DNA from 3 places in the Pseudoalteromonas sp. T1lg122 genome. Region 3 is predicted to be linked to each of the others. Evidence: predicted binding sites of a transcription regulator. Region 3 holds the regulator's gene; each other region holds the start of a gene.

Region 1 (10,273 bases), on a different contig from region 3:
CATTATTCATGTACTCGCGATATGCCAATTTTTAAATGCCAAATGCGTCGGTTTTAAAACCTTTGTTGCGATCACGGTGGTGCTCGCGATGACCATGGTTTACCTTGCCACTGATAGCGCCGAGTTACGTAGTCGAATTTTGGTTTCAGATCTCCAGCATATAATTGAAGCGTTGTTTTTAATGGCATTATTCATTCGAAATGGCCGTAAAAGTTACCCCAATGGCAGTATTGTCTACATCTTAATTCTCAGCATTATTCTGGCGATATTTACAGGCAGAACCTTAATGATGGGAGATGTCACAACAGCTAATCTACTCTCTGCAAATTGGTTTAGTATCACTTTATTTATAAATGGTGTTATTGCGCCGATGTTTTATGCAACCGGTATGGCACTATTATGTAATGAACGCCGCGAGCAAAACCTTAATCAGTTAGCTGAAAAAGCACACAAAGACTTAGAAATTCGTGGCTTATTCTTATCAACTATCAGCCATGAAATACGCACACCGTTAAATGGCATTTTAGGTAGTGCGCAGCTAATCATGAACCAGTCGAGTGATCCACGAGATAAGCCTTATTGCGAAGCAATAATTAATTCAGCTGAGTCACTCAACTTGCTGGTCGATAAAGTACTCGACTACGCCAGCCTAGATCAGCGTGATGAAGCGCTCTACGAAGAAGACGTCGAGTTTAAAACCTGGCTCAATAACCTCTGCCTTTTGCTTAGTCCTTTAGCAGAGCAAAAACACTTAAAGTTTGAACTTATATACAACTTGCCCGATCAAGCATGTTATTACTGCGACCAACAAAAGCTCAGACAAGTTATTATTAACTTAGTGGGTAATGCGATTAAATTTACTGACCATGGCGCAGTAAAAATTCATGTGAAACTGCTCAACGAAGGGCAATTAGATCACCTTGTTCGTGTTAGTGTAATCGACTCAGGCCCAGGTATTGAAGATGAAGAAATTGCCTACCTTACAGAACCTTATGTACAAAGTAGTGCAGGTAAAGAAAAAGGCGGAACAGGCCTTGGCTTAGCGATTACTAGCCGTTTATTAGATAAATTAGGCAGCAAACTCAATATTGAAAGTGAGCTAAACAAAGGCAGTACTTTCAGTTTTGATATCTCTCTTGCGATTGGTGAGCTCAGCCTCGTTGAGCAGCGCCACCAATCAAAAGATTATGTTACTGGCCTGGACGTGTTATTAGTTGAAGATCTCGATTTAAATCAGAAAATTGCCATTGAATTTATGGCCGATGACGAGCACAAAATCAAGCTTGCAAAAGACGGAACTAGCGCCATTGAACTGATGCAGAAGCATCACTTTGATGTGGTGCTATTGGATATGAACTTACCAGACCTTACTGGTCAAGAAGTGTTGAAAAAGCTCAAAACCATCGACCATTTAAACCAACGAACACCGGTGTTAGCGTTTACCGCGAGTCTTAGTCCTGATGAAATAAAAGAGTACTTAGCACTTGGTATTAAAGACATTGTTGGCAAACCAATAAAGCAACAAAAACTGCGCCAAGCACTCAGTGACTCACAAAGCAATCAGGCTGCGAGTATTGCCGTTGAGCTGCGCGATACACTCTATGATGAAACAGCCGCTGCCACACTTGTCAGCTCATTCAGTGAAGATGAAGTCTCATCGATTTACAATGAATTTGTACTCTCTGCAAGGAACAAACTCATTCGCTGTCAACAACTCGTTGAAGACGATAAAGATCAGTGTATTAAACTTTTGCACCGCCAAGCTAGCACTGCTTTACAACTAGGCTTTAACCGTTATGGTCTAGAGCTCAAGAAAATTGAGCGTAAGCTACTCGACAACAAACCTTTGAAAGAATCATTAACCGAAGCTTTAGTGCTATGGCAAGAAAGCCTACAGGCCTACTTGAAGCATGTTAGAAGTGAGTTAGCATAAGAGCTAGCTCTTAACTTCTCGCTTCTAGCGCAAACTAAACCCCGTTTAACCTTGAGCATGATGGCTTAGCTCTACAACTGCGAAAATAATGCCGCTCTCGATCAACTAACGACTGATGTCTAATATCTGACCTCTCGTTCTTTTGAAAGCTAAAACAAAAAACCGCCGTATTTTTCAATACGGCGGTTCTCATTTTTCGAAGCGAAAGACGTTATTAGTCTTTAGCTGCACGGCTCGCACGTTTACGCTCACTTTCAGTTAAGTGACGTTTACGAATACGAATGCTCTCAGGTGTTACTTCTACTAACTCGTCATCATCGATGAACTCAATCGCTTGCTCAAGCGTGTAGTTTAGTGGTGGCGTTAACGTTTGCGCTTCGTCTGTACCAGACGCACGTACGTTTGTTAACTGCTTACCTTTAAGCGCGTTTACTGTTAGGTCGTTATCACGGCTGTGGATACCGATAACCATACCTTCGTAAACTTCAACACCGTGACCGATGAATAACTTACCACGATCTTGAAGGTTGAATAATGCTTAGTCAGTGCTTTACCTGTTGCGTTAGCAATCATTACACCGTTCTTACGAGCACCGATAGTACCGCCTTTGTACGGACCGTAGTGATCGAACGTATGGTAAAGAAGACCAGAACCTGACGTTAATGTCATGAATTCAGTTTGGAAACCAATTAAGCCACGGCTTGGGATCATAAAGTCCATACGAATACGGCCTTTACCATCTGGAGACATGTCAGTTAGCTCACCCTTACGAAGACCAATTTGTTCCATGATAGAACCTTGGTGCTCTTCTTGACAGTCGATTGTAAGTGTTTCGTATGGCTCTTCTTTTTGACCATCAACTTCACGAAGGATTACTTGTGGACGAGATACAGCAAGCTCGTAACCTTCACGACGCATGTTCTCGATTAAGATACCTAAGTGTAACTCACCACGACCAGAAACACGGAAGCTATCTGGGTTGTCAGTTTCTTCAACACGTAATGCAACGTTGTGAACAAGCTCAGCTTGTAAACGCTCAAGGATGTTACGTGAAGTTACGAATTTACCTTCTTTACCAGCAAATGGTGATGTGTTTACAGAGAACGTCATTGTTACTGTAGGCTCATCAACGCTTAGCGGTGGTAATGCTTCAACGGTATTTACATCACAGATAGTGTCTGAGATTTTCAGCTCACCAAGACCTGTGATTGCAATGATGTCACCCGCGCCAGCAGATTCTGCTTCATGACGCTCAAGACCTAAGTAACTCATTACTTGGCCAACTTTACCGTTACGCTTAGTACCGTCTGCGCTTACAACAGTAACCTGTTGGTTAGGACGAACAGTACCACGCTTGATACGACCTACACCGATAACACCGATGTATGAGTTGTAGTCAAGCTGAGAAATTTGCATTTGGAAAGCACCTTCAGGATCTGCATCCGGTGGAGATACTTCGTCAACGATCATCTGGAACATTGGTTCCATGTTATCTGATGGCTCGTCTAAATCCATTGTTGCCCAGCCGTTGATAGCTGATGCATAGATTACTTTAAAGTCTAACTGTTCGTCAGTTGCACCTAGGTTATCGAATAAGTCGAAAACTTGGTCCATAACCCAGTCAGGACGTGCACCTGGTTTGTCGATTTTGTTGATTACAACAATCGGCGTTAAACCTTGTGCGAATGCTTTTTGCGTTACGAAACGCGTTTGCGGCATTGGACCTTCTTGAGCATCAACAAGTAGTAATACTGAGTCAGCCATCGAAAGTACGCGTTCTACTTCACCACCGAAGTCGGCGTGTCCTGGGGTGTCTACGATATTGATATGGTAGTCGTTCCAAGAGATAGCAGTGTTCTTAGCTAAAATGGTAATACCACGCTCTTTCTCAATGTCGTTTGAGTCCATTACGCGCTCTTCGTTACCGCCGCGCGTTTCTAATGTGCCTGATTGCTCAAGCAGTTTATCAACCAGAGTTGTTTTACCGTGGTCAACGTGGGCGATAATCGCTATATTTCTTAACTTTTCGATGCTCATATTTTTTCTCAGAGAAATTGAATCTCATTGATCCTGCAAGATCTACGCACTCACCTGCATTTTCACCAGATGTCCCAGCATAGGATTTAAAAGGGCGCATATTATCCCTTAATAATGGCATGGATGAAAGTTTATCCAATATAAATTTATAAACTTTCTTCAGGCTTTTTATAAGTATCTGTTTTATAAATGACAAATTTATGAAAATTAAAGTGAATCTGAACTCAAAACTGGCGAAATTTTAGTTTTTGAACCATATTTTGGCACTAAATCGTGTTTACAACAGACAAATTGGCATGCGCAATTATTGTGCAAATCGCAGTCGCACTTTTTACGCACCAGAATGATCTTTTTACGCACCAAATTAGTGCAAAAAAAGTTAACAAAACCAGAAGGCGTTTACTTTTTACAAGGCTAAACAATGCGTTAAAAACATGGCACGAAACCAGCTTATATAAGTCAAAAGCAATAATGCAGCAAAAATAAAACCCAACAATTGGAGGACACATGTCACAATCGGTTTTAGATTTTATCAAAGAAAATGACGTTAAGTTCATTGATTTACGCTTTACTGATACTAAAGGTAAAGAACAGCATGTTTCTATTCCTCATCATCAAGTTAATGAAGACTTTTTTGAAGACGGAAAAATGTTCGACGGCTCTTCAATTGCTGGTTGGAAAGGTATCAACGAATCAGACATGGTATTAATGCCTGTTCCTGAGTCTGCGAAAATGGACCCATTTTCTGAAGAAGCAACACTAATCATCCGTTGTGACGTAGTTGAACCTTCAACACTTCAAGGTTACGAGCGTGACCCACGTTCTGTTGCAAAACGCGCTGAAGAGTACATGCGTTCTACTGGTATTGCTGACACTGTTTTATTTGGTCCAGAGCCAGAGTTCTTCCTATTTGACGACGTTAAATACAAATCAGACATGTCTGGTTCAATGTACAAAATCGATGACATCGAAGCTTCATGGAACTCTGATAAAGACTACGAAGGTGGCAACAAAGGTCACCGTCCAGGTGTTAAAGGCGGTTACTTCCCGTGTTCACCTGTTGATTCATCACAAGATTGGCGTTCAGCGACTTGTTTAGTTCTTGAAGAACTTGGTCAAGTTGTAGAAGCTCACCACCACGAAGTAGCAACTGCGGGTCAAAATGAGATCGCAACTCGCTTCAATACAATGGTATTAAAAGCTGACGAAATCCAAGAGATGAAATATGTTATCCATAACATGGCTCACTTATATGGTAAAACAGCGACTTTCATGCCTAAGCCAATCGTTGGTGATAACGGTTCTGGTATGCACTGTCACCAATCACTAGGTAAAGATGGCGTGAACATCTTCGCTGGTGACAAGTACGCTGGTCTTTCTGAAGAAGCACTTTACTACATTGGTGGTATCATCAAGCACGCTAAAGCAATCAACGCATTCGCTAACGCGTCAACTAACTCATACAAACGCCTAGTACCTGGCTTCGAAGCACCAGTAATGCTTGCATACTCTGCACGTAACCGTTCTGCTTCAATCCGTATTCCAGTGGTACCGTCTGCTAAAGCACGTCGTATCGAAGTACGTTTCCCTGATCCAACAGCTAACCCATACTTAGCGTTCTCTGCAATGCTTATGGCTGGCCTTGACGGTATCAAAAACAAGATCCACCCTGGCGATGCAATGGACAAAGACTTATACGATCTACCTGCTGAAGAAGCAGCTGAGATCCCACAAGTTGCATCTTCTTTATCTGAAGCACTAGCATCACTTGACGCTGACCGTGAGTTCTTAAAAGCTGGCGGCGTGTTCACTGATGACCTAATCGATGCTTACATCGCGCTAAAAGGCAAAGAAGTTGAAAAACTTAACATGACAACTCACCCAGTTGAGTTCGAAATGTACTACAGCGTGTAATACGCTGTAGCAGAATTATCTAAAGATAATAAATGTGTGTTCTCAAGCCCGCTCCGCGGGCTTTTTTAATGGTAATTGAGCGGGTTCTACTCTACAGTTTTAGTTAGATTAAAAAATGCAGGGTTGCAGGGTGAAAAGCACAACTTTATTGGTACTATCGCTGATTTTTCTAAGCTTTTTTAGCTATGGCGCAGCGCAAAAAGTCTATTCTTGGAAAGATAAGAACGGCGTTTTAGTATTTTCTGATACACCACGACCTGGTGCGACAGAAGTAAAGATGAACACCCAAAACCTGACCATGCCAGCTACCGACACCAGCATACTTGATAGCGCCCCAAGCGCAATGCCAGTCAAATTTAACGTCAGTATTTCATCACCAGCAAATGAAGCAACCGTAAGAGAAAATACCGGCTCTGTGTACGTTACTGCACGCATTAGCCCTCGCTTCGAAAATGGCTTTAAAGTACAACTTTTATTTGATGGCTCAGCCCATGGTGCACCAAGTAATAGCACGACCTTTGCACTAAGAGAGGTCGAGCGAGGTGAACACACATTACAAGCCAAACTTTATGATGCGAATAATAAACTCGTTTCGGTTAGCCCAGTCAGCACCTTTTTTATGCATAGAACATCGATTTATGGCGGAAACTAAAATTTTCGATATAACGTCTCTTAATGTAAAAAGAGTATGCTAAGCTGCACTTAATCGCAACGCACTAAAATGGTGCAATCATGCTCAGTGAAACACACTTTAATTCTGAATTACTCGACAGTATTTGGAAAAATTTAAGTACTGCCGTCATTTTACTCGACCGAGATTTTAAGCTGGTTTATGCAAACGATAGCGCCAGTGAGCTTTTAGGTTTAGGTCCAAAACGCATTATCAACCAACCGTTCGATAACCTATTTAATTACCACTCAATAGACTTAAAACGCATTGCCCAATATTCGTTATTCGATGGTGTCGATTGCCACCAGCACAGGGCTGACGTGGTGTTCGTTGATTCTCGCCACGCGAAATTAACCATTAGTACGCGCAGAATTAGTAACAACGATGACAATTATATTCTGTTCGAATGTCGTCAAATGGACGATGAAATTCGCCACGATCAAGCCTCTAATCAAATGCACCAATATCAAGCTGCACGTAATTTAATTCGTGGTTTAGCACATGAAATTAAAAATCCTTTAGGTGGAATTCGCGGAGCGGCGCAATTATTGCAGTATGAGGTTGATCAGCAAGAACGAGATCAATGTGCCGAATTAATCATTGAACAAGCAGACCGTTTACGTGAGCTTGTTGACCGCTTGCTTGGTCCGAATCAATTGCCACATAAATCTTATGGCAACATTCACCAAGCCTTAGAGTCAGTGATTAAACTGAGCATGTTAGATAACAATGCCAATATCACTTTAGTGAAAGACTACGATCCAAGTATACCGAGCGTGTACATAGACCAAGGTAAAATCCAGCAAGTGGTACTGAACATTATTCGTAATGCACAACAGGCACTCGTTGATGGTGGCGAGATAAGAATAAAAACCCGCATCAACCATCAACACAGGCGACCAGGTAAGGCACCGAAGAAAACCTTGCTGATCCAAATTTCGGATAACGGCCCGGGAATAGACAAAAGTTTACGTGAAACCTTGTTCTACCCAATGATCACCAATAAAGAAAATGGATCAGGGCTTGGTTTATCCATAGCGCAAACCTTGGTTGACCAACATGATGGCCACATTGATTGTGACAGTTGGCCAGGCCATACAGAATTTAATATCTATTTGCCTTTTACGGATTAATGGTTTTTTGGAGTAGTCATGAAAACAGTCTGGTTAGTTGATGATGATGCCTCTATCCGCTTTGTATTAGAAAAAGCGTTGGCACGTGCAGGATTTGAAACTGAAAGCTATGCAAATGCACAAGACGTGCTGAATGCATTAAAGTTTAGCCAGCCAACGGTACTGGTATCCGATGTGCGCATGCCTGGCATGGATGGCATGGCGTTACTTGAAACCATTGCCGAGCAAAATCCTGGCTTACCAGTGATTATCATGACCGCTCACTCAGACTTAGATTCTGCGGTAAATGCCTTCCAAAAAGGGGCATTTGAGTACCTCGCTAAGCCGTTCGATTTAGACGAAGCTGTTGCGCTGGTAGAAAGCGCCTGTCGTGCTAACTCAACGAAGAAAACTAAACGCAAACAAGCACCACAAACCAATGCGCATATCATAGGTGAAGCACCTGCAATGCAAGAGGTATTTCGCGCGATTGGTAAATTATCAGCATCGAGCATGAGCGTGCTGATTAACGGTGAGTCGGGAACAGGTAAAGAGCTTGTTGCTAGTGCCCTGCATAACCACAGCCCTCGTAAAGAAAACCAGTTTATTGCTCTGAATATGGCTGCCATTCCTAAAGAATTGGTCGAGTCAGAATTATTCGGTCACGAAAAAGGGGCATTCACCGGAGCCGACAGCATTCGTAAAGGCCGCTTTGAACAAGCGAATGGTGGCACTTTATTTTTAGATGAAATTGGGGATATGCCACTCGACGTTCAAACGCGTTTGTTACGCGTGTTAGCCGATGGTGAGTTTTACCGCGTGGGCGGCCATCAAAGTATTAAAGTTGATGTACGTATTATTGCGGCAACGCACCAAAACCTCGAAGACTTGGTTAAACAAGGCAAGTTTCGTGACGACTTATTTCATCGCCTAAACGTGGTGCGTTTACGCTTACCAGCACTACGTGAGCGTACTGAAGATATTGAACGTCTGGCACAGCACTTTTTACATAAAAGCGCCAAAGAGCTGCAAGTTGAAAGCAAGATTTTAAGCCCTAAAGCCACTGAGCAACTGCGCTTATTTAACTGGCCTGGTAACGTGCGCCAACTAGAGAACACCTGTCGCTGGTTAACAGTTATGGCGCCGGGTGAGCTTATAAGTGAACAAGATTTACCGCCAGAAATCGTCGCTGTCACACCCATTGAGCAAGAAGGTGATTGGCTGGATGCATTTCAACAATGGCTTAATCTGGAACTTAAACAAGGCAAAGAAAATATTTGGCCAGCCATTCAAGCACAACTTGAAACTCGCTTGATTAAAACGGCATTAGCCAATTGTGCTGGGCACAAGCAAGAAGCTGCGGTGAAAATTGGTTGGGGCCGCAATACATTGACCCGCAAGCTAAAAGAGCGCAATATTAGCTAATTTCGCGCTATACCCATGTGAGTCAATGAAGTTAATCGAGCACATTCCACTAATTAAACAAATGGAAATCATTAACAGGTTGTCGTTCTTTAGAGAGTTTTCTCTCAGTGAACGGCAGGTGTTGTTAGAGTCATTTAGTCATTTGTATTTAGTCAAACAAGGCCGCGGTGTTTTCAAGCAATACGATACTGATAAACGACTTTATATTGTGCTAAGCGGCTCACTGATGGTGTTCAAACAAAGCCACTTACTCGAACTTGGCACCATTGAACCCGGTGAATTTATCGGAGAAGGTGCTTTTATCAATAACCGCGAGCACAGTACCAGTGCACGCGCAAAAGTTGATACCATTTTGTTAGCTATCACCCCTGAAGCACTTACCCGCTTACCGAATGTGATCCGCGAGAAAATTAAAGATCGCATCATCGAAGGCATGAGTGAACGCATTACTAAGTTAAGCACATACCTTGAGTCGCGTAGCTAGTCCATATACACAATTTGTAATGAGCAATTTAACCAACTTGGGCTATTAACGCGTGCCGTGTAACGATAGGTATCTGATGGTTTCATACCAAATGGGGTACTCACTTCTGGCGTTAAATGGCTGTAGCTTTGCGAATAGTTTTTATAATAAATGACTAAATAGCCGTATAAGTAATCCCACTCCAATGAGACTCGTCTACCACTTGCTAGATTAAACTCGGCCTGTTTATCACTAAATGTAACTGCAAGGCCATTAAACTTATCCTCAACGCAACCGGTTGTGATGACTCGAGCCGGCATAGTAAAACCGGTTAAGCCATTTTTTGCTCGTAAGTAAAAACCTATATTGCCTTGATTGTAAAAGTGATTAGCGTCTGTGGTGTATTTAATTTCAGCTTGATAACCCAGCCTCTGCATAATTTCTGCAAGTTGCTCGGTTTCATGAGTGAGAATTTTATCGCTCGATAACATTAAGGTTGCATCAGCAAAGTCTCTAGGAATAGGTAGCTTTGTGTATTCATAAGGTAAGCTTTGCTTCGTTAAAGCTTGCTCTAATGTGAGCAGCTGTTGTTCATCAAGGTTTTCAGTGTATACGTAGACTGTTGGTTGCTGACAACCTGCCAAAATTAAAAATATGGCTGCTGAAATTATCCTTTTCATTGTTTTTCTCACTTTGGATTACAAGTGTAGTCTAAAGTG
Region 2 (10,273 bases), on a different contig from region 3:
GAAACGAATACCTTTAATGCCACGACTATTTCGATGGAAGATTACGATATGGCGAGCCTTAGCCGCGAAATCAACCTCGAATCAGCGAAACTTGCACGCAGCGTCTGTGATGAGTTTGAAGCAAACGATCCTAGCAAACCGCGTTATGTAGCCGGTGTACTTGGACCAACATCAAAAACCTGCTCTATCTCTCCAGATGTAAACGACCCGGGTTACCGTAATATCAACTTTGATAAGCTGGTGGCTGCGTATGTTGAGTCAACACTGGCACTGATGGAAGGTGGTGCTGACCTTATTTTAATAGAAACCATCTTTGATACCCTTAATGCTAAAGCGGCTTCGTTTGCCGTAGAAGAAGCATTCGAGCAAGCTGGTCGTAGTTTACCTGTGATGATCTCAGGCACCATTACCGATGCCTCAGGCCGTACTTTATCAGGACAAACCACAGAAGCATTTTATAACTCAATTCGCCATATTAAACCGCTATCAATCGGCCTTAACTGTGCCCTTGGCCCTGATTTACTGCGTCAATATGTTGAAGAGTTATCACGTGTTTGCGAAACCTTTACCTCGGTGCATCCCAATGCCGGTTTACCGAATGAGTTTGGTGAATATGATTTAGAAGCCCCTGAAATGGCAAAAGAAATTATCGACTGGGGTAAGTCTGGCTTTATTAATATTGTAGGTGGTTGTTGTGGCACCACACCGGCTCATATTAAGGCGTTTGCGAAAGGTCTGAGTGGTGTTAAGCCACGTCAATTGCCAGAGCTTGAAGTGCGTATGCGCTTATCGGGCCTTGAAGCGTGTAACTTAAACTAGGAAACCGACATGACTGACCAAATTGCTGTATTTACTAACGTCGGTGAGCGTACCAATGTAACTGGTTCGGCTATGTTTAAGCGCTTAATCATGGAAGAAGATTACGAGACCGCTCTTAACGTTGCCCGTGAACAGGTAGAAAATGGCGCGCAAGTGATTGATATCAACATGGATGAAGCCATGTTGGACTCAAAAGCGGCGATGGTAAAGTTTTTAAACTTAATTGCCTCAGAGCCAGATATCTCAAAAGTACCGATCATGGTCGACTCATCGAAATGGGACGTGATTGAAGCGGGCTTAAAATGTATTCAAGGCAAAGCCATTGTAAACTCAATTTCACTTAAAGAAGGTGAAGAGCCGTTCATCCGCCAAGCTAAGCTAATTAAACGCTTTGGTGCCGCAGCAGTTGTAATGGCGTTTGATGAAACAGGGCAAGCTGAAACCGCTGATCGTAAGTTCGAGATTTGTCAGCGTAGCTACAAAATTCTTGTTGAAGATATTGGTTTTCCGCCTGAAGACATTATTTTTGACCCAAACATTTTTGCTGTTGCAACGGGCATTGAAGAGCACGATAACTACGCGGTTGAGTTTATCGAAGGTACGCGCCGAATTAAGCAAGGCTTACCGCACTGTAAAGTGTCGGGTGGTGTATCGAATGTGTCGTTTTCGTTCCGTGGTAATAACCCAGTACGCGAAGCTATTCACTCTGTGTTTTTATACCACGCGATTAAAGCGGGTATGGACATGGGCATTGTAAATGCGGGTCAATTAGCGGTTTATGATGATATTCCTTTAGAGCTGCGTAAAGCCGTGGAAGATGTGATCCTCAATACCGACCCAGGTGCTGGTGAGCGACTAGTTGAACTTGCACCCAAATACTCAGGTATGGCGCAAGCGGAAAAAGTTGAGGATTTAGAATGGCGTACTTGGCCTGTTGAAAAGCGTCTTGAACACGCGCTAGTAAAAGGCATTACCGAATACATCGATGAAGATACCGAAGAGTGCCGCAAGGGCAAAGCTAAGCCTATCGAAGTGATCGAAGGCCCGCTTATGGACGGCATGAATGTCGTTGGTGACTTATTCGGTGCAGGTAAAATGTTCTTACCACAGGTTGTTAAGTCAGCTCGTGTAATGAAGCGCGCCGTTGCCTATCTTGACCCTTTCATTGAAGCTGAAAAAGAAGAGGGCGCAACCAATGGTAAAGTGGTTATGGCAACCGTTAAGGGCGACGTACACGACATTGGTAAAAATATCGTAGGCGTGGTACTGCAATGTAATAACTACGAGGTTATCGACCTTGGTGTGATGGTGCCTGCAGAGAAAATTTTGCAAACCGCCATTGACGAAAAAGCCGATATTATTGGTTTATCAGGGCTTATTACCCCATCCCTTGATGAAATGGTGCATGTTGCCAAAGAAATGACCCGTCGTGGTTTTGAATTACCGCTACTGATTGGTGGTGCAACAACCTCTAAAGCGCATACCGCGGTTAAAATTGAGCCTCAGTATGATAAAGGTGTGGTTTATGTCAATAACGCCAGCCGCGCTGTAGGTGTGGTTTCTAATTTATTGTCGAAAGAATTAAAGCCGGCATTTTTAGAGAAAACCAAGGCTGAGTATGAAAAAGTACGTGAACAACAAGCGCGTAAAAAGCCACGCTCAAAACCAGTTACTTTACAGCGTGCTCGTGACAACGCAGTAAAATTGGATTGGGACAACTACACACCACCTGTGCCGAAAAAGCTAGGTGTGACTGAATTTAAAGATGTTTCGATTGCGACTTTAAGACAGTACATCGACTGGACACCTTATTTCATGACGTGGTCAATCGCTGGTAAGTATCCACGTATTCTTGAAGATGAAATTGTGGGTGAACAGGCTAAAAGCTTATTCGCAGATGCTAATGCAATGCTTGATGAGCTAGAGCAATCAGGTGCACTACAACCTCTAGGTGTCATTGGTTTATTCCCTGCAAACCGAGTAGGGGATGACATTGAGATTTACACCGATGAGTCGCGTACAACGCTTTTAACTACATCGTGTCATTTACGTCAGCAAACTGAAAAAACCGACTTTGCTAACTACTGTTTAGCTGATTATATTGCGCCAAAAGGCACCCCAGATTACTTTGGTGCGTTTGCGGTTACTGGTGGTCTTGAAGAAGACGACCTTGCCGATGCCTTCGATGCTAAGCAAGATGATTACAATAAGATCATGGTTAAAGCCGTTGCAGACCGTTTGGCTGAGGCATTTGCAGAGTACTTACATGAGCAAGTACGTAAAGAGTATTGGGGCTATGCGGTAGATGAAAACCTATCGAATGATGAACTTATTCGTGAAAACTACCAAGGTATTCGCCCAGCGCCAGGTTACCCGGCTTGTCCTGAACATACAGAGAAGAAGAAAATCTGGCAGTTACTTAATACCGAACAGCGTATCGGCATGAAACTAACAAGTTCATACGCAATGTGGCCGGGTGCGGCGGTTTCTGGTTGGTATTTCTCTCACCCTGAAGCTAAGTACTACGCAGTGGCGCAAATTCAACAAGATCAGGTTGAAGATTACGCTAAGCGTACCAACATGACTCTTGCAGAAGCTGAGCGATGGTTGTCGCCTAATTTAGGCTATGAACCAGAATAATAACCTTTAGTTATTAGCTTTTGTTTAAATTAAAAACGAGCCTCACATGGCTCGTTTTTTTATGCCCATTTTTAATCATACTTTTTTCTTTTTAATTGCTTTAATACTGGTAAATTCCTTCTAATTTAAATATTTGTGTTAAAGTTATACCAATTCGCTTAATAAAGTGGTCTATTTTGAGGCAATAAAGCCTCGTTGATAACAAGGCAAAAATTTCGTTATTTAGTTGTTCTAAATCAGAAATTTTTAACGCAGGTAGCGACAGGTTTAATCCCTCAAAATGATTAAGTATTATTGCGGATTGGTATTGTTGAGATTGATCAAGAAATCTAAGGTGAAATTGTGATTGATACAGTGAATGCAAGCGACAAAGATAAAGCACGATTTTTACGTGTTTTTGCATTTATTGGTTCGATCACTTCGTTTTTAATGGCGATCACCAGCTATCAAGATGGATACCATGCCCTTAGCTATTTATTGATTATTGGCGGCTTTGTGTTTGCCTCACCTTTCGTTATTAAAAATCGTGACGAAACCATAGCAGTACTTATGTTGTACGCTCTCTATTCGATGATGTGTTTTTTAATTGTCTCTGGGGGCAGCAATGGCACAGGGCCGTTATGGCTGTTTATAGTCTCGCCTGTGACCTTTTTTATTCGTGGCTTAAGGCGCGGAGCGTTCGATCTTATTCTGCTTGCCATCATTATTTCAGTGCTTTTCTACTTTACCGATCAATTTGGCTATTACAGATATCCGAGTCATTACTTTCCTACTCGGGTCATGCTGTGTTTCTCGATTTTATGTATTTTGGGCGGCTTCTACGAATATTACCGCAACAAATACAGTTTGCAGTTAATGGAACAGCTTAAGCTTAATCAAAAGCTTGCACGTACTGATGCGATGACTGAACTCGCTAACCGTCGCTTCGCAACTGAATGCTTGCAAGATAAGCGCTTTGGCGAAGGGGCTGTATTCTTGCTGATGGATGTTGATAACTTTAAGCAAATCAACGATACCTACGGTCATCAAGTGGGTGATGAGGTGCTGATATTTTTTGCTAATGTCTTTAAAGAAGTGTGCACAGAAGACGATGTTATTTCCCGTTGGGGCGGCGAAGAGTTTTTAATTGTGATCCCAACAGGGTATGAGCTTAGAGCAAGAAAAGTCGCTGAAAAAATCCATAAGAAGCTTGCCGAAAAGCCATTTACGAGCGGTCAGCATCGTTTTCATGTCACCTTAAGTATTGGCTTGTACGTGCGCGTTGCTGATGAAAGCATGGATCATTGCTTAAACATTGCCGATAAACGACTTTACCGCGCTAAATCGCAAGGTAAAAATCAAACGGTTGCTGAAGTTGATTTAGCGAAGCATGAGCCGGCTTGATAAATAAAGCCGCAATTAGCGGCTTTATTGATTGCTCAAATTAATGGCTTTTTTCAAAGTCGCTGACTTCACGTTCAGCTTCTTCCTTCGATTTACCGTATTTTTGCTGAAGTTTACCAACCAGCTCTTTACGGCTACCTTCAATTTTATCTAAATCATCATCGGTAAGGTCACCCCATTTACGTTGTGCTTTACCTTTAAGCTCTTTCCAGTTGCCTTCTAAACGATCGCTGTTCATCATAATCTCCTTACTTTGTTAAACATTCATCTTAGTAATAGCAATCGCAGTACCAACTTGGTGAATTTATTAACTGATTGATTTATAGTTGTTTTATGCTTTTACATATAATGAGTGGAATTTAAAAGTTTGCAATTACTACGTAGTTTTTAGAATCAGCCTGTAATATTTTCTGTTGCGCTAGTTTTTAGATACTTAGTGGCTTTTAGATGTATAGCGATTGATTATCCGCGTGTATTCTTCAGTTGATTTTAGTTTACGCAAGTTCTCGTTAAACTGGTCTCTTAAGGCTTCGTCTCGGAATAAAAAGCCACTGGGATTTTTGCCAAATAACGCAAATCGTTGTACAGGTTTAGAGACATCAATTTCGTCATTGATATTAATTAACGCTCGATAATAATCAAAAATTTTACCGTCCATCTGGATCACCTCGTAGCGCTCTCGATACAAAAGCTGTACTTGTGCAAGTTGATCATAGGTTTCTGCGTATTGTGGGTTTTCTCTGGCCATTGCTTGATATTCTGGTGTGAGTAATTCTTTTGCACCTTGCCATGAAAGAACACTAAAGTGTTTTAATTGTGCAATAGAGCTAAGCTGCAGGTTTTGCTTGGCCAGACTAAAAGCGAAGTTCTCGTAGCTGTAAGCAATATCTGAAAAGTAACCGCTCATTTGATGGGTTTCGATAATTTTTTCATTAATATCAGACACAACATCAACTAAGTTCTCAGTATACAAAGGGATCCGCCTTGCATAGGGAACGTAGACAAAGTGTATTTGATAACCGTGAACACCGAGTGTTGCACGAAGTAAGTCAGGAATAATACCTGTGTTGTCTTCAACCATCACCCAAGGTGGTAGTGTATTGCCAAGTGCAACCGTAATTTTTTGCTGACTAAACGCTTTTTGAAACGGGAAAACTAAAAGTAGCAAGGTGATTAAAATACGGGTGTAAATCCTGAACAAGTTAATTCCTTATTCTGATTTTTGTTTGGTCGTTTAATCAAGAATAAGTCTAAACTGGCAGAATGCAATGTTTTCACTTCTAAAGCCCGAGATAGAAAATAAGCCTATAGCCATCGCAATTTTTAGTTTTTTGATACAATGCGCGAAAAGAAAGTAAGAGATACCTAACGTGCTGCCAGTTCAAGATATTTATCAATCCCTGTTAACCACATTACAGAGTAACCCAATGGCTTTATTGCAAGCGCCACCGGGAGCGGGTAAATCGACATGGCTGCCTCTTACCCTAATGCGCGAAGGTCACTTTAAACGCATTGTTATGTTAGAGCCAAGACGACTGGCCGCACGCAATATTTCCCAGTATTTGGCAAGTCAGCAGAATGAAAAAGTCGGTGACAGTGTCGGCTTACGCATTCGTGGCGAATCAAAAGTAAGTTCTGCAACTAAACTCGAAATTGTCACTGAAGGCATGCTGACGCGTATGTTGCAAAATGACCCAGTGCTTAGTGATGTAGACTTACTTATTTTTGATGAGTTTCACGAGCGCTCAATTGCCGCAGATACGGCTTTGGCATTTGCCCTCGAAACACAGGCGGCACTTCGCGATGATTTAAAAATCTTACTGATGTCGGCAACCTTAGATGGCGATCGTTTCAGTGAGTTTTTCAGCTGTCCGATTATTTCATCACAAGGACGAAGCTACCCCATTGATGAAGTGTATATTCCACTTAAAGACGAAAGCCGTTGGCTCGATGACATACCTGCACTAATAAAACAGGCGCTTAGTGAGCAAACGGGCAGTGCTTTAGTATTTTTACCAGGGCAGCGTGAAATCATGCGCGTTCAGCAGTCTTTAAATGATTTAGGTGATAGCGTCGAAGTATTTAGCTTGTATGGTGAGCAAAATAAAAACGAGCAACAAGCTGCTATCGCGCCTGCTAAACATGGTAAACGCAAAGTGGTATTAACCACCAATGTCGCTGAAACCAGTTTGACCATTGAAGGAATACGCATTGTGGTTGATAGCGGCAAACGCCGTGCTGCCAATTTCAATTTAAAAACCGGTGTTACAGAGCTCGTTACGCAAAGTATTTCTCGTTCTTCTGCCATTCAGCGCGCTGGTCGTGCTGGGCGAATTGAGCCGGGGGTTGTGTATCGATTAGGCTCTAAACAAACTTTTGAGCGCCGTAATAGCCATGATGCGCCAGAAATTCTGACCAGTGATATTAGTCATTTGTTATTAGAGGCAAAGCAGTGGGGGGCGTCACTTGCTGAGCTTAGCTTACTCGACCCACCTAGTAGCCAGCAGATTAAACAGGCAACGGCACTTTTGAAAATGCTCGAAGCCATTGATGAAAATGAAAAGCTAACAGCCCTCGGTAGCCAAATGCTGAGCTATGGAGCCGATATTCGCCTCTCGCATATGCTCATTAAGGCAAAGCAACTAGAGCAGCGCATGCCTGGTATTTATGTATTAGCGGGGTATTTAACGGCACTGCTTGAAAGCCGAATTAGTATGCCTGCTGATCTTAATTTGGCATTACATAGTCAGCACAGCAAACCGCATCCAGTATTTAAGCAGCAATTAACATATTGGCTATCGCGCTTGCAACTCAAGCCGGTTAATGAGCTTAAAACAGAGTACTTGTCGCTGCTGGTGGCGCTTGCCTTTCCTGACCGCCTAGCCAAAAAACGCGGTAATGGTTATTTACTTGCCAATGGTGCGGGCGCCGAATTAAGTGAGGGGTTTTGGCATAACGATGATTATATTGCCATTGCACATATGGGCGGCCATAAAGGAAAACGTGTTTTTGCTGCTGTTGCCTTTATGCCAAGTGACCTTGAAGATGAGCTTTCGCATTTATTTGCTGAGCAAACTCGCTGCGAATACGATGAAAAAGCAGGGCGCTTTATCCATCAAGATGAGCTCAAGCTCGGTGCTATCACCATAGCGAGTCAGCCAAGTAAACAGCCCCTAGATAAGAGCGAACGCACTAAAGCGTGGTTAAACTTATTTAGTAAGCAGGGCTTTTCGTTATTTAATGAACAGCCCGACAGTGAGCAGTTACTTATTCGAATGAGTTTGGCAAGTAAGCTGTTACCAGAATCATTCCCGCTTTTAAATCATGATGAATTAATTGCCGATAACCAATGGCTTGCACCTTATTTGGATGATATTAAAAACCTTGAGCAATTAAAAAAGTTCAATTACAGCGAAGCAATTAAAAGCTGTTTTGATTGGCAGCAGCAAAGTTTATTGAATGAACTCCTCCCCTTGCGATTAACGGTGCCAAGTGGTTCAAATGTAAAAGTGACCTATCAGCTTGATGGCCCTGCGAAGCTCAGTGTACGCATGCAAGAAGTGTATGGCATGACCAGCACGCCTTTGCTGGCACAAGGTAAACTGCCATTATTAATGGAGCTATTATCACCAGCGAGGCGACCGCTGCAGTTAACTCAAGACTTAGCTAACTTTTGGCAAACGAGTTACCGCGATGTGCAAAAAGAAATGAAAGGGCGTTATCCAAAACATTTTTGGCCAGACGACCCAGCCACCAGCCAAGCAACTAATAAAGTAAAAAGTAAGATGTGATTTTAATGAAGCTGAGTGCTTAGCTCAGCTTCATCACTTGCCTTAGAGCTGCATGCTTCATAAACCGTTACAATTTCCAGCCTTGTTTTGGTATCCCTTTTGTTGACTGTTTAGTAGTCTAATTGAGTCATTAGTAAAAAGAGAAAGCCAGTGTCTGCAGCTATTACCCTTGCTCAATATGTTAAAAAACGAACAGGTGTGCCTCTGGGGCATAAAGATTCGCTGCGCAATATGCTGACACGCTCGCTGGGTGCGAGCTCGTTTTATCTGTTTTGGCGATATTGGAATCCGGTGTGGAGCTATTATTTATCTCGGTATGTAATGAAGCCTTGCAATGACATTATGCCGGTTTGGTGTGCGGTTGTTGTTACTTTTGCTGTCAGTGGGGCGCTGCACGATTTAGCAGTGAGTTTAGTGAAGTTAAAGCCACTATTCTTTTTTACTCCTTGGTTTACTGTGATGGGCGCTTTGGTATTAGTAAGCAAGTACAGCCAAATACAGTTTAGCTCTGCTCCTTGGTTGTTTAGAGCGCTCGCCAACATCAGCTTTATTGTATTGAGCTATTGGTTGACGAGCCACCTTTTTTAGTGCGTTATTGCGTTGCTAAGGGGTAGTCAGTGTAGCCTTTAGCACCGCCTCCAAATAGGGTATCTGGATCATGCTGAGCCAGTTCAATGCCTTGTTCAATACGCGCTGGCAGATCTGGGTTGGCAACAAACGGGCGACCAAAACCAATTAAATCAGCCCAGCCTGCGGCTAATGCTTGCTCTGCTTTCTCGTCAGTGTACTTGCCTGCATAAATCATTAGTCCAGCATAGTTCTTACGTAGCGCTTGCTTAAAACTTTGCTCCATTAAAGGCGCATCATCCCAATCAGCTTCGGCAATGTGCAGGTAAGCAACGTTGAGTTTATTGAGTACTTTTGCTGCGCCAATATAGGTTTCGAACGGGTTTTCATCGACCGTCCCATTGAGTGTTGTGAGTGGAGCAAGGCGTACGCCAACACGCTCAGCGCCAATTTCATCACATACCGCTTGTGTCACTTGTTGTAAAAAGCGTAAGCGGTTTTCTAAACTGCCGCCGTATTCATCGGTGCGTTGGTTCGACTCTGAATCAATAAATTGATTAATTAAGTAACCATTGGCAGCATGAAGTTCAATACCATCAAACCCTGCATCTACAGCATTACGGGCAGCTTGACGGTATTCGTTTATAACCTGTTTGATGTCGTCGTGGCTCATTGCGCGTGGCTGTGCTGTGGCAACAAAATCGGGTTTGTCATCTTCATCAATAAAAACTTTGACGTCTTTAGCTGCAATCGCTGATGGCGCAATTGGTTGCTCACCACCTGTGTTACTTGGGTGAGATACGCGGCCAACATGCCAAAGCTGAGCAAACATAATGCCACCAGCTTGATGAACTTTGTCGGTTACTTTTTTCCAGCCAGCAATTTGCTCGGCAGTATAAATACCCGGTGTCCAAGCATAGCCCTTACCTAGGGCTGATATTTGTGTGCCTTCGCTAATAATTAAGCCGGCGCTGGCACGTTGTGCATAGTAGTCGGCCATTAACTCATTGGCGATATCACCCGGTTGTGATGAGCGAGAGCGAGTCATTGGTGGCATGACAATGCGGTTTTTT
Region 3 (10,273 bases):
CGAGCACCAATCGCACAACCACCAGGCAGTGATACTTGTGCTTCACCAAAACGAGCAACCAAAGGACCTAAAGCAAGCACAGAGGCACGCATTTGCTTTACTAGCTCGTACGGAGCAAGTGTTTTATCTACCGTCGCGCCATCAATAACGAGCTTGTCTTGCTGCCACTCGACATTCGCGCCCAGCGTTTTTAACAAGGCTTCGGTGGTACCGATATCGCGCAAGCGAGGAACATTACTAAAAGTGCTTTTACCTTGCCCTAAAAGCGCAGCAAAAAGAATTGGAAGAGCGGCATTTTTAGCGCCAGAAATAGTGACTTCACCTGCCAGCGAGGTGCCACCTTGAATAACAAATTGATCCATGAGGAGGCCCTGCAACTATTGAGGTAAAATGAATTTTTGTTCGCGTTTCCATTCAGTCGGTGTGAACGCTTTAATAGATACTGCGTGAATTGTACCGTCTGAGATTGTTGACATTAACGGACCATAAACCAACTGTTGCTTCTTCACGCGAGATAAACCATCAAAACACTCACCAACAGCAATCACTTCGTAGTGGCTACCATTTGCTTTAACAATCACTTCATCTAGTTTTAATTCGTCGCGTAATAACGTTTCGACTTGGCTTGTTTCCATAAATCTCACTCAAATAGGTTTGTGACCTGACCCAACTGCATTAAATTTTGCAATTGCTCAGGGCTATTTTGCAGTTCAAGGTGAATACCTTGCTGCTTTAATTCTGCGAAAGAGTGAATTAACCAAGCTAAGCCCGCTGTGTCAACCCTAGATAGCCCAGAAAGGTCAAAATACCATGTTTTATGTATAGAATCTGGCTTGACGTTCAGAAGGCGTTCACGGCCAATTGAATTTCGAGTCAGTTCACCACTAACCCGAAACTGGTTATCTTCAAGTTGAGTAATGTCGATTTTACTCATCGCCACCATCGCCTCTAAATTGCACTGGAAGTTGACTCTTTTGCTCTAGTAAGTCACTTACATAATCTAGACCATGCTGACGTAAAATGCCCTGCAATTCACTTTGTTTAGCGTCAAGTAAGCTAATACCTTCTGCAATCATATCGTACGCACCCCAGTCACCACTGCGGTCTTCTCGTACTTTAAAGTCGATTCTAATATCAGGTTTACCTGCTTCAACTATCTTCGTTTTAACCACCACCACATCTTGACCTTTGAAAGGCTGCGCTGGAGCGAACTCAACGCTTTGGTTAGTGTATTGAGTAAATACACCTGCGTAAGTAGCAATTAAATACTTTTGGAAAACGTCAATGAAACGCTGAAGCTCTTTAATCGCTTTCGCTTTTTCATCTTTGTCTTCGATTGCACGCACTTTTGATACATGATTACCAAGTACGCGCAGTGCTGCATATTTGTAATCAATGTACGGCATCAACTCTTCTTCTACGATAACACGTAGATGTTCTTTATCTTTTGCGATAAGAGGTTGGTCTTTAGTAATGCGCGCAAAGGTGTTATCAGACACGGTACGGACCATTTTGTACGGGTCTTTTAAGTCAACCTTAGGCTCTGCAGCATGTGCGTTTAGGCTAAACAGCACAGCAATACACAATATAAATTTCTTAAACATAATTATTCACCTCCCTGGTTGAATAAGAACTGACCGATTAACTCTTCAAGAACAAGTGCTGATTTGGTATCTGTGATGTAGTCACCATCTGCAAGTGCTTTACTCTCAACACCAAATAAATCATCAAGTCCTGCATCATCGGCACTGGCTGTAACATCTTCACCCATACAACGCTTTTCTGCAGAGTCTGGAGCGATTACTGGGTTAATACCTAAATACTGCTCACCTAAAATACCTGATGTTAAAATTGAGATTGATGTGGTGTCTGAAAATTTACACAGGTAGTTTGCATCTATCGCCATATTGACCACTGGCACAAACTCTTTCGGGTGAATAAAAATAGATTCAACTCGACCAACAACCACACCACCTACTTTAATCGGCGCTCGCGCTTTTAAAGAGCCAATGTTTTCAAACTTTGCGTTTAGCTGGTAGGTTTCGCCGCTACCACTGATGCCGGCATTCGCAACTTTAAATGCTAATAATGCAAATGCAGCAATACCAAGTGCCACAAAAAAGCCAACTAAAATTTCTAATTTCCGTGAATTCATCTTTATACCCTAATTAGCTGGTAAACATTACCGCTGTTAAAATAAAGTCAAAACCTAATACTGCCAATGACGAGTGCACAACGGTCTCTGTTGTCGCTTTACTGATCCCTTCTGAAGTTGGAACACAGTCGTAGCCTTTATAAAGTGCAATCCACGTCACGATCATGGCGAATACAAAACTCTTAATCATGCCGTTCACAATATCTTGTTGAAACGACACTTGCGCTTGCATGATTGACCAGAAGCTTCCGGAGTCAACACCAAGCCAATCAACACCCACTAAATGAGCGCCAATAATAGCAACCGCAGAAAATATTAATGCAAGCAATGGCATACTGATAAAACCAGCCCAAAAACGCGGCGCAATAATGCGTTTAAGTGGATCAATCGCCATCATTTCTAAACTTGATAATTGCTCGGTTGCTTTCATTAAGCCGATTTCAGCGGTAAGCGCACTGCCCGCGCGGCCTGCAAACAGTAATGCTGTTACTACAGGGCCTAACTCACGTAACAAGCTCAATGCCACTAAGGGACCTAAGCTGTCTTCTGCACCATAACCGACCAGCACGGTATAACCTTGCAAGGCAAGCACCATCCCGATAAACAGGCCTGATACCATAATGATTAAAAGAGATTGTGAGCCCACCATATATAATTGGCGAATTAGTAAAGGTGTGCCTTTTTTGAAGTTTGGCATATTCAATAATGCACCAAACAACATTTGAGTAGACCGACCCAGCGCTGCAAAGCGCCCTAATGTCTTGTGACCTAACTTCTGAAATAGATCAAGCATTGTGCACTCCTAGTAATTCATCATCGTACGCAGGAGCTGGGAAATGGAATGGAACAGGACCATCCGATAAACCATTTAAGAATTGTTGAACAAGTTCAGATTCATGGTTTTGCATTTGCTCTGGTGAACCTTCGCCAATCACCCCTTGATCAGCAATGATGATAACGTGATCAGCAATGCTCATCACCTCAGTAACATCATGGGTCACGATAAGTGATGATAAACCTAACACTTCGTTCAGTGATTTAATCAGCTTAACTAGCACACCCATTGAGATAGGATCTTGGCCCGCAAAGGGTTCATCATACATGATAAGTTCTGGATCGAGGGCAATTGAACGTGCCAATGCAGCACGGCGAGCCATACCACCTGAAAGCTCAGATGGCATCAAATCTTGTGCGCCACGTAAACCGACGGCCTGTAATTTCATTAAAACGACAAGACGAATTAAATCTTCGCTAAGTTGAGTATGTTCGCGCAAAGGAAAAGCGATATTGTCAAACACTGACATATCGGTAAATAACGCGCCACTTTGAAACAGCATACTCATTTTCGTGCGGGCAGCATAAAGTTCCTTGCGAGTCATGCTAGGAATGCTGTTGCCTTCAAATAAAATGTCACCAGAATCAGGCTTAAGCTGACCGCCAATTAAGCGCAACATGGTGGTTTTACCAATGCCGCTCGGTCCCATGATAGCGGTAATCTTGCCTTTCGGAATGTTAAAACTCATATTTTTATATATGATTCTATCGCCCCGTGAAAAGGTTACATCCTTGATTTCTACTATTGATTGCGACAAGTCGCTCTCCATAACGTTTTTCACTAGTTTTGCCATTTTAAGGGTTTTTTAGTCAAGATGGAAAAAACAAATCGTAAAATTTTGTAATATTTCCTTTCAATAAATTCTAAAGCTAGCTGCAAAGAACTTAACCACCGCTGAAATTTAGTTTCCTCACGACACTGGCTTTATGCTCGCCAGCTCATTCTTTTACTTATACTTTCATGCTCGCTTTTGTTACTATTTGCAGTCATCTGTATAAGTAATGTTGGCGTATCACAATGGTGACTTCTTTTGTCATTTTAATTATTGGTTTTGCAGCGCTCGTTTGGAGTGCTGATCGGTTTGTATATGGGGCGGCTGCACTCGCAAAAAATATGGGGATCCCCACCCTAATCATTGGTTTAACCGTTGTTGCTATGGGTTCATCAGCCCCTGAAATGATGGTGTCTGCATCTGCGGCACTTGCCAATAAAACAGATACCGCTGTTGGTAATGCGGTTGGTTCTAACATTACTAATATCTTACTTGTGCTTGGCGTCACAGCCTTACTGCGTCCCCTTTCCGTGTCATCAATGACATTAAAACGCGAAATGCCATTAGTGCTGTTAATCTCAGTAGCCGCTTGGTATGTATTCTCAGACAACTACTTCTCATTCGCTGAGGGCGTCGCTTTAATGCTTGCGTTTGTGGTGTTTATAGCAGGCCTAGTTATTATCTCTCTGCGTGCCAAAAATCAAGATGACCCCTTTGTTAGCGAAGCATGTGAAGATGTGCCAGACAACGTGAGTACTAAATCTGCCGTGTTTTGGTTAGTCATCGGGATGATTTTATTGCCAATCAGTTCACATTTTTTAGTTGAATCAGCCGTTGATATCGCAAAATACTTTGGCTTATCAGACCTAGTCATTGGTTTAACCATTATTGCTATTGGTACCAGCTTACCAGAGCTGGCAGCCTGTATTGCAGGGGTATTAAAGAACGAAGACGATTTAGCGCTTGGCAACATCGTTGGCTCAAACATATTTAACTTACTCGCCGTATTACCTCTTGCGGGTATTATCAACCCATCAATTATTGACCCTTCTGCGGCAAACCGCGATGCACTTATCATGATTGCAGCAACGATTGTATTGATTGCCATGTCATTGAACTTTAAAGGTGCTCGTCGTATCAATAGAGTAGAAGGTGGCTTATTGTTAGTCGCATTTATTGCATATCAGGGCTATATTTTTAGCCAAATAGGATAATCAATGACACAACAAAGCTTTATCGCGCAAGGCAAGCGCGTACTTGAAATTGAAGCACAAGCCTTACAAGAAATTGAGCAATACATTAACCAAGATTTCGATAACGCTTGCCAGCTAATGTACCAATGCACTGGTCGTACTATCGTTATAGGTATGGGTAAATCTGGCCATGTTGGTAATAAAATTGCTGCGACCCTTGCTAGCACCGGCACACCGGCGTTTTTTGTTCACCCAGGTGAAGCAAGCCACGGTGATTTAGGTATGATCACTCGCGATGATGTGGTGATGTGTATTTCAAACTCAGGTGAGACCAGCGAAGTACTTAGCATTATTCCTGTTATTAAGCGCATTGGCGCAAAGATGATTTCATTAACAGGCAACCCTGATTCAACTATGGCCAAACTGTCTGATGTACATGTATGCATCAAAGTTAGCCAAGAAGCGTGTCCATTAGGTCTAGCACCAACCGCAAGTACTACAGCAACGTTAGTAATGGGTGATGCAATGGCGGTTGCGCTACTTGAAACCCGTGGTTTCACTGCCGACGATTTTGCGCTTTCACACCCTGGTGGTAGCTTAGGTAAGCGTTTATTACTGACATTGAATGATGTCATGCACGCGGGCGATGCCACGCCGATTGTTAGCGAAACACAAAGCATTAAAGATGCACTCATTGAAATGTCTGCCAAAGGCCTTGGTATGACAGCGGTGATTGGTGCGGATGAAAAGTTAGCCGGATTATTCACTGATGGTGACTTACGCCGAATTTTAGAGCAACGTATTGATATTCATAGTACGGCAATTAGCCAAGTAATGACTCGTTCATGCACAACTGCGCGCCCAGATATGCTTGCAGCAGAGGCTTTAAACATTATGGAACGTAAGCGTATCAATGGTTTAATTGTGGTGGATCAAAGCAATACGCCAATTGGTGCCCTTAATATGCAAGACTTATTAAAAGCAGGAGTTCTTTAAGCAATGACATTCGCTGAGCTATACCAGCCACTTAGCCCTGATGTAAGTCAGCGCGCACAAAAAGTAAAATTGCTAATCTGCGATATAGATGGTGTGTTTTCTGATGGTCGCATTTATTTAGGCAATGATGGCGAAGAACTGAAAGCGTTCAATACAAAAGATGGCTTTGGCATCAAAGCGCTTATTAATAGTGGTTTTGACGTCGCGGTGATTACTGGCCGCCATTCACAAATAGTTCAGCAGCGAATGACTAGCCTAACAGTTCAGCACATTTATCAGGGACAAGAAGATAAGCTGATTGCTTATCAAGAGTTAAAAGATAAACTGGCGCTGACAGATGAACAAATTGCCTATATTGGTGATGATGGTCCAGACTTACCAGTAATGGAAAAAGTGGGGTTTGCTGTTGCTGTAAACGATGCACACCCGCTTATTAAAAAGCTGGCTCATTACACCACGTTATTACCGGGTGGCTTTGGAGCCGTGCGTGAATTAACTGATTTACTGATGTTAGAAAACGGCAAGCCGTTAACTAGCGATGGAACCAGCGCATGAATATAGCCCGTATTTTACTGAGTATTGTTTTTGTTTGTTGCATGGTGTGGTTATGGTACCCGTACTTTAATCAATCAACAGACGCAATAAGTAGTGAAGACGAGATCATAGCATCGCCTGATTATACAGCCGTTGCCTTAAAGCAAACTGCGTATGACGAACAAGGCAAAATTAGTCATAAGGTGGCGGCCGCCAAAATGGAGTTGTATCAACAATTAGGGTTTACCTTTTTTGAACAACCAATTTTTACGATTTATGGCGACCAGCAGGTATGGCAAGTAAAAGCCAAAGAAGCCACTTTATACGAAAACGATCAGCTGATTTTTGAAGGGGATGTGGTTGCTAAAAACTTAACCCACAACGGCATGATCGAAGATATTAAAGCTGAAAACATTAATGTCGACATTGATAAAATGACCATGTTTTCTAAGCAACCTGTGACGCTAACAGGACCGAATTTAAAGATTACCGGGAAAGGCTTAAAAGCCGATCTAAAAACCGAAATTGTTGAGTTAACTAACCATACACGAACCATATACTATGACCAATAAACTTAAGAAACTACTCCTGATCCCAAGCTTATTGATCGCGTTTTCAGGCGCGGCTGCTGAGCAAACTGGCGCACAAATTAGCATTAGCTCAGACCGCCAAGTTGGTAAACTAAAAGATGGCGTTGGCATATTCGAAGGTAACGTAGAGATCGTGCATGGTAATCGTCGTATTACAGCTGAGCGTCTTGAAGCACACGGTGGAGACACCGAAGGCACTGTCGAATTAATTATCGCGACAGGTAATCCTGCTTATTTCGAAGAAAAGCAAGCTGATGGCACCGTAATGAGCGCCAGTGCACAAGAAGTACGTTACGATGTTGCGAAACGCTTCTTAACACTCAATGGCGAAGCTGAAGTCACTCAATCGGGTCAAAAAGTAACGGCCAAAAGCATTACCTACGATATGGCTCAACAGCTGATCAGCGCAGAAAAAGACGAAAACTCAACAGATCGCGTACACACGATCCTCGTTCCAGTTGAAAACAAAAAAGATAACAAAGGCCAACCATGAGCACATTAAAAGCAGAGCTTTTAGCTAAGAGCTACAAAGGCCGCCAAGTGGTTAAAAATGTAGGCCTTGAAGTTGAAGCTGGCAGCATTGTTGGTTTACTTGGTCCAAATGGCGCAGGTAAAACGACAACCTTCTATATGATTGTAGGCTTAGTACCTAGCGACAAAGGTAAAATCAGCATTGATGATAACGACATTACGCTTTTACCAATGCATAGCCGCGCACGTTTAGGTATTGGTTATCTGCCGCAAGAGTCGTCAATTTTTAGAAAGTTGACGGTTTATCAAAACTTGATGGCAATTTTAGAAACCCGTAAAGATCTAAATAAAACCACCCGCGAAGAAACGCTAAACAGCTTACTCGACGAATTTAGCATTCAACATATCCGTGACAGCCAAGGTATGGCGCTGTCAGGTGGCGAACGTCGCCGCGTTGAAATTGCTCGCGCATTAGCCGCAAATCCTAAATTTATCCTTTTAGATGAGCCTTTTGCTGGTGTTGATCCAATTTCAGTGTTAGATATAAAGAAAATTATTGAGCACCTAAAAAACCGCGGTATTGGGGTACTCATTACTGACCATAATGTTAGAGAAACCCTTGATGTTTGTGAAAAAGCCTACATTGTTTCTCATGGGGAGCTAATTGCATCAGGCACACCTGAGCACGTATTAGCTGACCAAACTGTACGTGATGTATATCTAGGCGAGCAATTCAGGCTGTAACCATTACGCCACCGACTAGAGCATCTGCTAGACTTATAACAATGACAATAAATCGATAATTTTTTAACTGTCACAGCACAGTCATCGATAACTTAAAAAGGATTGTTAGGGATACATGAGGCAATCATTACAGCTGCGCATGGGCCAGCAACTTACAATGACTCCACAACTGCAACAAGCGATTCGTTTGTTGCAGCTCAGTACATTGGATCTCCAGCAAGAAATTCAAGAAGCGCTTGATAGTAATCCCCTACTTGAAGTGGAAGAGGCTGATTACAACGAAGAAAGTATCGGTAAGAATGAGCAAAAAGCTGAATCTGACGATATGCAACTAAGCGCGTCTGCAGAAGAAGCACCTAGCGAATACGAGCAAGAAAGCAGTGACGCCCTCAATAAAGACACCGTAAGTGATGACTTAGCAATGGACGTCACGTGGGACGAGTACATGAGTGCTGCCCCATCAACATCATCAGGACCTATGCCTGAAGATGAGTCTATTTACCAAGGCGCATCAACTGAAACCCTACAAGAATACCTAATGTGGCAATTACAGCTCACGCCATTTAGCCCAACTGACGAAGCGATTGCCGTAGCCATAGTAGAAGCCATAGACGACTCAGGTATTTTAACGATCAGCTGTGAAGATATTGTCGAAAGCTTTAATCAAAATAACGATGAAGAAGAAATCGAACTTGATGAAGTTGAAGCGGTCTTAAAAAGAATACAATTATTCGATCCTGTTGGTATTGGCGCGCGCAGTTTACAAGAATGCCTGTGTATTCAGCTTCGTCAATTTGACGCTAGCACACCATATTTAGCTGAAACTAAAATGGTTTTATCTGAGCATATCGAATTATTAGCGAGTCGCGACTATCGCACTTTGATGAAAAAGACTAAGCTTAAAGAAAATGAGCTTAAAGAAGTGATGACGCTTATTCACAGCTTAAATCCTAAGCCTGCGGATAGCATAGTACGCGAAGAGTCTGAGTACGTTATACCTGATGTATCAGTGAAAAAAGTAAAAGGTCGCTGGGTGGTTGAGTTAAACCCAGATTGTATGCCAAAGATTAGAGTAAACAGCCAATATGCGGCTATGTCTCGCTCAGTAAAATCGAGTAGCGACAGCCAATTTATTCGCTCTCACTTACAAGAAGCAAAGTGGTTTATTAAGAGCTTAGAAAGCCGTAACGATACGTTATTAAAAGTAACCAACTGTATCGTTCAACAACAACAAGCTTTCTTTGAGCACGGCCCTGAAGCGATGAAGCCGATGGTGCTAAATGATGTTGCTGAAATGGTCGAAATGCATGAATCGACAATTTCACGTGTAACAACGCAAAAATATATGCATACCCCGAGGGGTATTTTTGAGTTGAAATATTTCTTCTCAAGCCATGTCAGCACCGAAAATGGTGGTGAGTGTTCTTCTACGGCAATACGCGCTTTAATCAAGAAGTTAGTGGCCGCAGAAAACTCAGCTAAACCATTGAGTGATAGTAAAATTGCAGATATATTGGCTGAGCAAGGAATTAAAGTAGCTAGACGTACAATTGCAAAATATCGTGAGTCTCTAGCAATACCTCCGTCTAATCAGCGCAAGAGTTTGATTTAGACGTTTTACATAGAAGGAAAAATGCTTATGCAACTAAATTTAACTGGTCGTCATGTAGAAATCACTGATTCATTAAGAGACTATGTAAACACCAAGTTTGCGAAACTAGAAAGGCATTTTGACCATATAAATAATGTTCATGTCATTCTAGATGTAGAAAAATTAAGCCAAAAAGCAGAAGCAACTTTACATGTAAACGGAGGCGAATTGTTCGCTTCTACAGAACATCAAGATATGTACGCAGCCATTGACTCACTGATCGATAAGCTTGATCGCCAAGTCATTAAACACAAAGAGAAATTAGCTCGACATTAAATTATGAAACTAAGTTCACTTACTAACCAGGACTGCAGCAAAGCTGCGGTCCTTTT

The links. Region 3 encodes sigma-54, which starts transcription at its own class of promoters, with help from an activator protein. Its sites were predicted from a motif close to GTTGGCACGNNNNTNGNNT; they were not measured.
Region 1: the regulator sigma-54 is predicted to act here: its motif matches at 4,404-4,422, upstream of glnA (glutamate--ammonia ligase).
Region 2: the regulator sigma-54 is predicted to act here: its motif matches at 5,119-5,137, upstream of C2M33_RS20675 (CsbD family protein).

The regions. Positions count from the first base shown of each region.
Region 1 is NZ_PQCG01000005.1:221,512-231,784, reverse strand. Features, by position in the region: gene C2M33_RS05285 (ATP-binding protein) at 1-1,933, shown strand, start outside; partial or broken gene typA (translational GTPase TypA) at 2,148-3,970, opposite strand; gene glnA (glutamate--ammonia ligase) at 4,478-5,884, shown strand; gene C2M33_RS05265 (DUF4124 domain-containing protein) at 6,015-6,536, shown strand; gene glnL (nitrogen regulation protein NR(II)) at 6,617-7,687, shown strand; gene ntrC (nitrogen regulation protein NR(I)) at 7,706-9,091, shown strand; gene C2M33_RS05250 (Crp/Fnr family transcriptional regulator) at 9,117-9,575, shown strand; gene C2M33_RS05245 (hypothetical protein) at 9,572-10,234, opposite strand.
Region 2 is NZ_PQCG01000034.1:528,322-538,594, reverse strand. Features, by position in the region: gene C2M33_RS20695 (homocysteine S-methyltransferase family protein) at 1-819, shown strand, start outside; gene metH (methionine synthase) at 829-3,459, shown strand; gene C2M33_RS20680 (GGDEF domain-containing protein) at 3,802-4,842, shown strand; gene C2M33_RS20675 (CsbD family protein) at 4,883-5,080, opposite strand; gene C2M33_RS20670 (substrate-binding periplasmic protein) at 5,276-6,043, opposite strand; gene hrpB (ATP-dependent helicase HrpB) at 6,213-8,633, shown strand; gene C2M33_RS20660 (MBOAT family O-acyltransferase) at 8,784-9,221, shown strand; gene C2M33_RS20655 (alkene reductase) at 9,226-10,273, opposite strand, start outside.
Region 3 is NZ_PQCG01000031.1:99,976-110,248, reverse strand. Features, by position in the region: gene murA (UDP-N-acetylglucosamine 1-carboxyvinyltransferase) at 1-362, opposite strand, end outside; gene C2M33_RS11350 (BolA family protein) at 378-635, opposite strand; gene C2M33_RS11345 (STAS domain-containing protein) at 641-934, opposite strand; gene C2M33_RS11340 (MlaC/ttg2D family ABC transporter substrate-binding protein) at 927-1,604, opposite strand; gene mlaD (outer membrane lipid asymmetry maintenance protein MlaD) at 1,607-2,155, opposite strand; gene mlaE (lipid asymmetry maintenance ABC transporter permease subunit MlaE) at 2,169-2,948, opposite strand; gene C2M33_RS11325 (ATP-binding cassette domain-containing protein) at 2,941-3,759, opposite strand; gene C2M33_RS11320 (calcium/sodium antiporter) at 4,008-4,976, shown strand; gene C2M33_RS11315 (KpsF/GutQ family sugar-phosphate isomerase) at 4,980-5,951, shown strand; gene kdsC (3-deoxy-manno-octulosonate-8-phosphatase KdsC) at 5,955-6,506, shown strand; gene lptC (LPS export ABC transporter periplasmic protein LptC) at 6,503-7,057, shown strand; gene lptA (lipopolysaccharide transport periplasmic protein LptA) at 7,047-7,568, shown strand; gene lptB (LPS export ABC transporter ATP-binding protein) at 7,565-8,290, shown strand; gene C2M33_RS11290 (RNA polymerase factor sigma-54) at 8,406-9,902, shown strand; gene hpf (ribosome hibernation promoting factor) at 9,930-10,217, shown strand; gene ptsN (PTS IIA-like nitrogen regulatory protein PtsN) at 10,221-10,273, shown strand, end outside.